2 regions of the Streptomyces changchenzhani genome follow, and region 1 is predicted to be linked to the other one. Evidence: riboswitches for the same ligand, from Rfam matches in the RefSeq annotation. Region 1 holds a riboswitch; the other holds the start of a gene.
What was found. Region 1 has a riboswitch for cobalamin ahead of ABCR94_RS06140 (CbtB domain-containing protein). Riboswitches for the same ligand answer to the same signal wherever they lie in the genome.
Positions count from the first base shown of each region.

Region 1 (3,398 bases):
CTTCACCCAAAGATAGGCGTCGATCAGCTCGTCACCCGTCTTGGTCGTCGGCGGCTCACCGAGCGCGCGGCCGGGCGGGTTGCACCAGTTCTCCTTGGGATCACCCTTGGTGTACGGCCCGTTGCCATTGCGGCTGGTGTCGATCACAAAGGGCTTGTTGCCGATCTTCTGCGAGAGCTTCTTGCCGAAGTCCGCGCTCGTCGTCGTGGTCTGGAAGTTGGAGACGTTCACCGAGAACCCGTCGGCCTGCCCTATACCCGCCCGCTGGAGCGGATCGAAGAGCGCGTCCGGCGACTGCCATCCCGCGTTGCCCGCGTCCAGGTACACCTTGGTCGCGGGCTGCTGCTTCAGCCGCTCGACAGCGCCCTTGAGCAGGTCGAAGCGCTCCTCGTGGAACTCCTGGGGCGTGCAGCCGTCCACGAGGTGCAGCAGCGCGTCCGGCTCCAGGATCACGGTGGCGCGGCGGTCACCGATGCCCTTGGCCACCTGGTCGACCCAGCCGCGATAGGCGTTGCCGTCGGCGGCGCCGCCCTTGGAGAACTGCCCGCAGTCGCGGTGCGGGATGTTGTAGAGGACCAGCAGCGCGTCCCGGTCGGCCTTGGCCGCCGCCTCGGTGAAGCCCTTGGCCTCCGCCTCTGCGTTCTCCGGCCCGATCCACTCGCCGACGGGCTGCTCGGCGATCTTCCTGATCAGCTCGGCCTTGTCGTCGTCGCCGCCCTTGGCATACGTGGAGACCTGCTTGGCGGCGTTTCCCTCCGGATTGACCCAGTACGGATCGCTGCCCTTGGGCTGCTGCTTCACCGGTTCCTGCTGCGCCCCGCCGTCACCGTCCGACGAGGAACAGCCCGTCAACAGCAGCGCGGTCCCCGCCGCCGCCATCGCGGCCATCCGGACACCCACACGCCGACGGCCGCTGTAACTGCCGTACATCCACTCCCCCTTGGTGCACCTGAAATGTGTAAGGACCCCCCGGCGCCTCCCCGGACACAACCGGTCCAAACCATCCTGACACACCCCTGCCCAGCGCCAGGGGCCCTCTGCTCTTCGTGGGTGAGCTGTTACGGCGCGTACGCACATACCGCGTAACAAAGGGTGCACCGTGGGCGACAATGCGATGACTTGGCATCAAAGTGCCCCTAGGAACATCCGCTTGTCCGTTCTACAGTGGCAAGCACAGGCCCGAGCCCCCGGCCCCAGTCTCCCCCGACACATCTGCACCTCCCGCATCGGCGCCGGACTTCTCCCGCAGTCCGTGCACCGGCGGTCGAGGACCAGCCCGGTCGGCGGCTCCGGGGGGAGCGGGCCGCCGACCGGGCCAGGTAGCCGGCCTACGCCCGGTGCCCGTCGGTTTCGCCACGCACAGGCCCTGTTGACAGTGTCCGGCCAGGACTGGGACTCTCCCGATGACAACTCCACACATCGAGACGACGGTGGACAGGAACCCGGTGCGATTCCGGGGCGGTCCCGCCACTGTGACCGTACGAGCAAGCTCTGCGCCCGTACGGAAGCCAGGAACTGACCCGTCGTTCTCCTGCCATGGGGCGTGGAAACCCCAGAAGGAGGTTCACCGGTATGTCTTCGCACACCGCGCCGCACACCGACACCGCAGCGGCAGCGTCCGCCGCGACCAGCACCCGCGACTGGCTGATCCTGGCCGCCGCGGCGATCATCGCCCTGGTCGCGCTCTACGCGGTCTTCATGGACAACGGGACCGTTGTCTCCGCGACCGGCGACTATCTGCACGAGTTCTCGCACGACGGCCGGCACCTCTTCGGTGCCCCTTGCCACTGATCGGGGCCGTACGCACCATGTCCACACCTGTACTCCCCCTGCTCGGACGCTCCCTCGCGGCGGGCGGGGTGGCCGGTCTTGCCACCGGCCTCTTCTCGCTGCTCCTGGCCGAGCCGCTGATGGACCGCGCGATACGTCTCGAAGAGGCACGCTCCGCCAAGGAGCACGCGCACGACGCGGCCGGTACGGCCGTCCAGCACCACGAGGAGCTGTTCTCCCGCTCCACCCAGCACTTTGGCCTGGTGGTCACCGCGGTGGTCGCCGGTCTCGCGCTCGGCGTGCTCTTCGCCGTCGCCTACGCACTGGTCCACCGGCGCACCGCCCCGGGCGACCGCCCCTGGTCGCGCGCCCTGGTCTTCTGCTCGGCGGCCTTCGTGGCCGTGTCCCTGCTGCCCGGTCTGCGCTACCCGGCCAACCCGCCGGGCGTCGGCGACTCCGGCACGGTCACCGACCGCCAGTCGCTGTGGCTGGCCGCCGTCGTGATCGGCATCCTCGGCATGCTGCTGGCCTGGCAGGTGTACGTACGCCTCGCCGACCGGTCGGTGCCGGTGCGCCAGGTCGCGGTGGCCGTCACCGCGGTCGCGACCCTGGCGGTCCTCTTCGCACTGCCGGGCAACCCGGACGAGGTTCCGGTGGCGGCGACACTGCTGTGGGACTTCCGGGTGCTTTCGCTGGGCTCGCACGCGCTGCTGTGGGCGGTGTTCGCCGGAGTGTTCGGCGCGCTCGGTCTGCGCGCGGCGGCCCGCAGCGCGCCTGCTGCGACCGTGCCGGCCGTGGGAGTGACGGCGTAACGGGGACCGGTCAGCTCCGACCGGAGCTTCCCGTCCCCGTCAGGTAGGCCGACACCACCACATTCGCGGTGTAGGTGCGGGCCTTCTTGTCGTACGTGCCCCCGCAGGTGATCAGGCGCAGCTCCGCCCGGTCGCTCTCGCGGGGGCCGTACACCTTCTGGGGGTCGAAGCGTTCTCGGGTGAAGACCTGAACGTCGTCGACGGTGAACTCCAGGTCCGAGCCGTCCGCGCCCGTCACCCGGATCCGCTCGCCGGGGCGGGTGGCGCTCAGGCCGTAGAAGACGGCCGGTTTGCTCTCGGTGTCGACATGGCCGACGAGCAGGGCCACGCCCGCCGCCCCCGGCCGGGTGCCGTTGCCGTACCAGCCGACGGTGGCCGGCCAGTCGTACGGCGGAGGGTCGACAGCGCCCGACGCGTCGAGACCCCGCTCCACGACGGGCGCCGTCACACCTATCGAGGGCACGTCGACGCGCTGCGGGCGCACGCCCTTCTGCGGTTCGTGCGCGGGAGGCAGCGGCACCCCCAGCGGACGGCCGACCGCGGCCACATCGCCGGTGGTCGGGGCGGAGCTGCCGCCGGACCCTTCGGTGAGCCCACGCCCCCACAGCGACAGGCCGAGCAGCAGCACCGCCCACGCGACCCCGGTCAGCAGCCGTCCGGAGCCTGCGGGACGGCTCGCGGCGGGGGCGTCCTCGGCGGACACGTCAGTCCGCGTCCGTGGGGCGGCGGCGGACACTGCGGAACGCCACGGCGACCGCGGCCACACCCGCGAGCACCAGGCCGATCACGGTGTGCCGGGTGCCGGGACCGTCGCCC
Region 1 is NZ_JBDHNH010000001.1:1,291,865-1,295,262, reverse strand. Features, by position in the region: gene ABCR94_RS06145 (glycoside hydrolase family 6 protein) at 1-930, opposite strand, end outside; cobalamin riboswitch at 1,412-1,539, shown strand; gene ABCR94_RS06140 (CbtB domain-containing protein) at 1,573-1,791, shown strand; gene ABCR94_RS06135 (CbtA family protein) at 1,809-2,582, shown strand; gene ABCR94_RS06130 (class F sortase) at 2,593-3,285, opposite strand; gene ABCR94_RS06125 (hypothetical protein) at 3,287-3,398, opposite strand, start outside.

Region 2 (3,398 bases), on a different contig from region 1:
CTTGGCGTTGGAGCGGCCGGCCTGCTCGGTCGGGTAGAAGTTGATGTCGACGACCCGGTCGAGGAAGGTCACGGCGGTGCGGACGGTTTCGTCGAGACGCTCCCAGTCCATCTCGCCCGAGGCCAGCACGAACGAACCGAGGTTCACCGAGCCGAGGTTGCACACGGCGGTCTCGCCGTCGTCCGTCACCTCCAGGATCTCGGTGCACAGGTTCGACGAGTGCACGACGGAGCCCGGCTCGGCGGTCTGGTTCGCCGTACGGTTCGACGCGTCCTTGAAGGTCATCCAGCCGTTGCCGGTCTGCGCGAGGGTGCGCATCATCCGGCCGTACAGCTGGCGCGCGGGGATCGTCGTACGGGCCAGCCCGTCCGCCTCGGCCTTGCGGTACGCCGCGTCGAACGCGTCGCCCCACAGGTCGACCAGCTCGGGCACGTCGACCGGCGAGAACAGCGACCAGTCGGTGTCCGCGTCGACCCGGCGCATGAACTCGTCGGGGATCCAGTGCGCGAGGTTCAGGTTGTGCGTACGCCGCGCCTCCTCGCCCGTGTTGTCGCGCAGCTCCAGGAACTCCTCGATGTCCGCGTGCCACGTCTCCAGGTAGACGCAGGCCGCGCCCTTGCGCCGGCCGCCCTGGTTGACGGCGGCGACCGAGGAGTCGAGGGTGCGCAGGAACGGGACGATGCCGTTGGAGTGCCCGTTGGTGCCGCGGATCAGCGAGCCGCGGGCGCGGATGCGCGAGTAGGAAAGGCCGATGCCGCCCGCGTGCTTGGAGAGGCGGGCGACCTCGTGGTAGCGGCCGTAGATCGAGTCGAGCTCGTCCAGCGGGGAGTCCAGCAGATAGCAGGAGGACATCTGCGGGTGGCGCGTACCGGAGTTGAAGAGCGTCGGCGAGGACGGCAGGTAGTCCAGGCGGCTCATCAGCCGGTACAGCGCGGCGACCTCGTCCAGGGCGCGGACCGAGTCGTCCTCGGCGAGGCCGGACGCCACCCGGAGCATGAAGTGCTGGGGGGTCTCGATCACCTGACGGGTGATCGGGTGGCGCAGCAGGTAGCGGCTGTAGACGGTCCGCAGGCCGAAGTAGCCGAAGCGGTCGTCGGCCGTCTTGTCGATCAGCGCGTCGAGCGTCGGGGCGTGCAGCGCCACGAAGTTCGCCGCACGGTCCGCGATCAGTCCCTCGCGGTGCCCGACGCCGACCGAGTCGGAGAAGGAGTGGACGCCCTGCGTCGCCGCCTCGTCCCGGATCGTGCGGGTCAGCAGCCGGGCCGCGAGGCGGGAGTACGCCGGGTCCTCGGAGATCAGGCCGGCGGCGGCGTCGGTGGCGAGCATGCGCAACTCGGCCGCGTCAGAACCGGCGTTCCGGCCGCGCAGCGCGGCCGCGGCGACTCTGCCGGGGTCGGTGTCGGGCAGATCGGCGGTGAGGTCCGTCAGGGTCCGCAGCAACTCTGTGCCGGGTCCTTCGGTCGTCACCGTGACAGAAGCCGGATCGACTGGCGCGATGGTCACGGGGTGCTCTCCCTCGCTCGGCTCGGGGCCGGCGGGGGAACGGGGCCGCACGGGCGCACCTCACCCCTGAAAGGGCGGCACACCGCGTTGCGTCCACCGGCCCAACCGCGAGGCCCGGACGTATCGGCATCCGGGTCGGTCGAACCGGATGCACCGTCGGCAGGTCTCGGACTCCTGGGTGCGCAAAAGCGCACCAATCACACCGTTGCGGGACAGTTCCGGATTCGCACCGGATTTCCCTGCGGCGACAGCGAGCACGAGCATACATGTGGGGGCCGGGGGATGCTGCACCCCCCAGATGTTGTGTCGCGGGTGTTGCGGCTTCGGATCTGCGTACGACAACGGGCCGCCGCATCCCGGAAGATGCGACGGCCCGTGCGATCACTGGGCGGAGGGCCTCAGCAGCAGCGGAAGCCCTCCCGGGGATCCGCCTCGCGTGCGTCCGTACGACTGTGTTCGAACTCCCGTCGGCTCATGACGGGGGCCTGTGGATCGCCGGATCTGGTGTGCGCCGCATACCGGTCGTAGGCGGATTCGCCGGTCAATTCGCGGACGTACCAGCGGATCCGGCCCGCAGTGCGGCGTACGTCGATACGGGTCATTCCCGGCTCCCCGATCCGACGGGCGCGGCGTCGTCCTTGCGCATGCCGCCCTCGGGGCCGAGGCCGGCCGCCACGAGCTCGGCCTTCTCCTCCTTGGTCGCGAGGAGCGAAGCGGGCGCGACGAGACGGGACTCGACGTACGGGGTCTCGCTGAGCTTGACGCTCGCGGGGTCGCGGACCGCCTTGACGCACGCCCGGGCCGCCTCGATGAGCACCACGATGATGAGGACGGCGAAGAACGCGGACAGCACGCCGTCGACCGTGGAGTTGGTGACGACTGTCTTCATCTGGTCGAGGGTCTTGGCGGGCGGAATGACCTCGCCCGCGTCGATGCCCGCCTGGTACTTGTCGCGCTGGGAGAAGAAGCCCACCTTCGGGTCGCCGGAGAAGATCTTCTGCCAGCTGGCGGTGAGGGTGACCGCGACGTCCCACAGGAGCGGCACGGCGGTGACCCAGGCCCACTTGAGCCGCCCGGACTTGACGAGCAGCGTGGTGCAGACGGCGAGAGCGACGGCGGCGAGCAGCTGGTTGGCGATGCCGAACAGCGGGAAGAGCTGGTTGATGCCGCCGAGCGGGTCGTGCACGCCGGCCCACAGGAAGTAGCCCCAGCCGCCCACCACGACCGCGCTGGCGAACCAGACCCCCGGCTTCCAGCTGACCTGGCGGAACGGCTTGTAGACGTTGCCGAGCATGTCCTGGAGCATGAAGCGCCCGACCCGGGTGCCCGCGTCCACCGTGGTGAGGATGAACAGCGCCTCGAACATGATGGCGAAGTGGTACCAGAACGCCTTCAATCCGGCGCCGCCGATCACCGCGGAGAAGATCTCCGACATGCCGAGCGCGAACGTCGGTGCGCCGCCGGTGCGCGAGAGCAGACTCTCTTCCTCGACGTCCTTGGCGGCCTGGGCCAGTGTCTGCGGGTCGATGGAGAAGCCGAGGTTGGTCACCGCTTCGGACGCGGCCTGGACGTTGTCACCGATCACACCGGCGGGCGAGTTGATCGCGAAGTACAGGCCGGGGTCGATGATGGAGGCGCAGATCATCGCCATGACCGCGACGAACGACTCGGTCAGCATGGCGCCGTAACCGATCACCCGGATCTGCGTCTCCTTCTGGATCATCTTCGGGGTGGTGCCCGAAGCGACCAGGGAGTGGAAGCCGGAGAGCGCGCCGCAGGCGATGGTGATGAAGACGAAGGGGAACATCGAACCGGCGAAGACGGGACCGTCGCCGCGGCTCGCGAAGTCGGTGACCGCGGGCATCTTCAGCGTCGGCAGGGTGATGAAGACGCCG
Region 2 is NZ_JBDHNH010000002.1:466,371-469,768, reverse strand. Features, by position in the region: gene ABCR94_RS10320 (ribonucleoside-diphosphate reductase subunit alpha) at 1-1,503, opposite strand, end outside; cobalamin riboswitch at 1,645-1,767, opposite strand; gene ABCR94_RS10315 (YbdD/YjiX family protein) at 1,902-2,105, opposite strand; gene ABCR94_RS10310 (carbon starvation CstA family protein) at 2,102-3,398, opposite strand, start outside.
Region 2: another riboswitch for cobalamin. It lies ahead of ABCR94_RS10320 (ribonucleoside-diphosphate reductase subunit alpha); the one in region 1 lies ahead of ABCR94_RS06140 (CbtB domain-containing protein).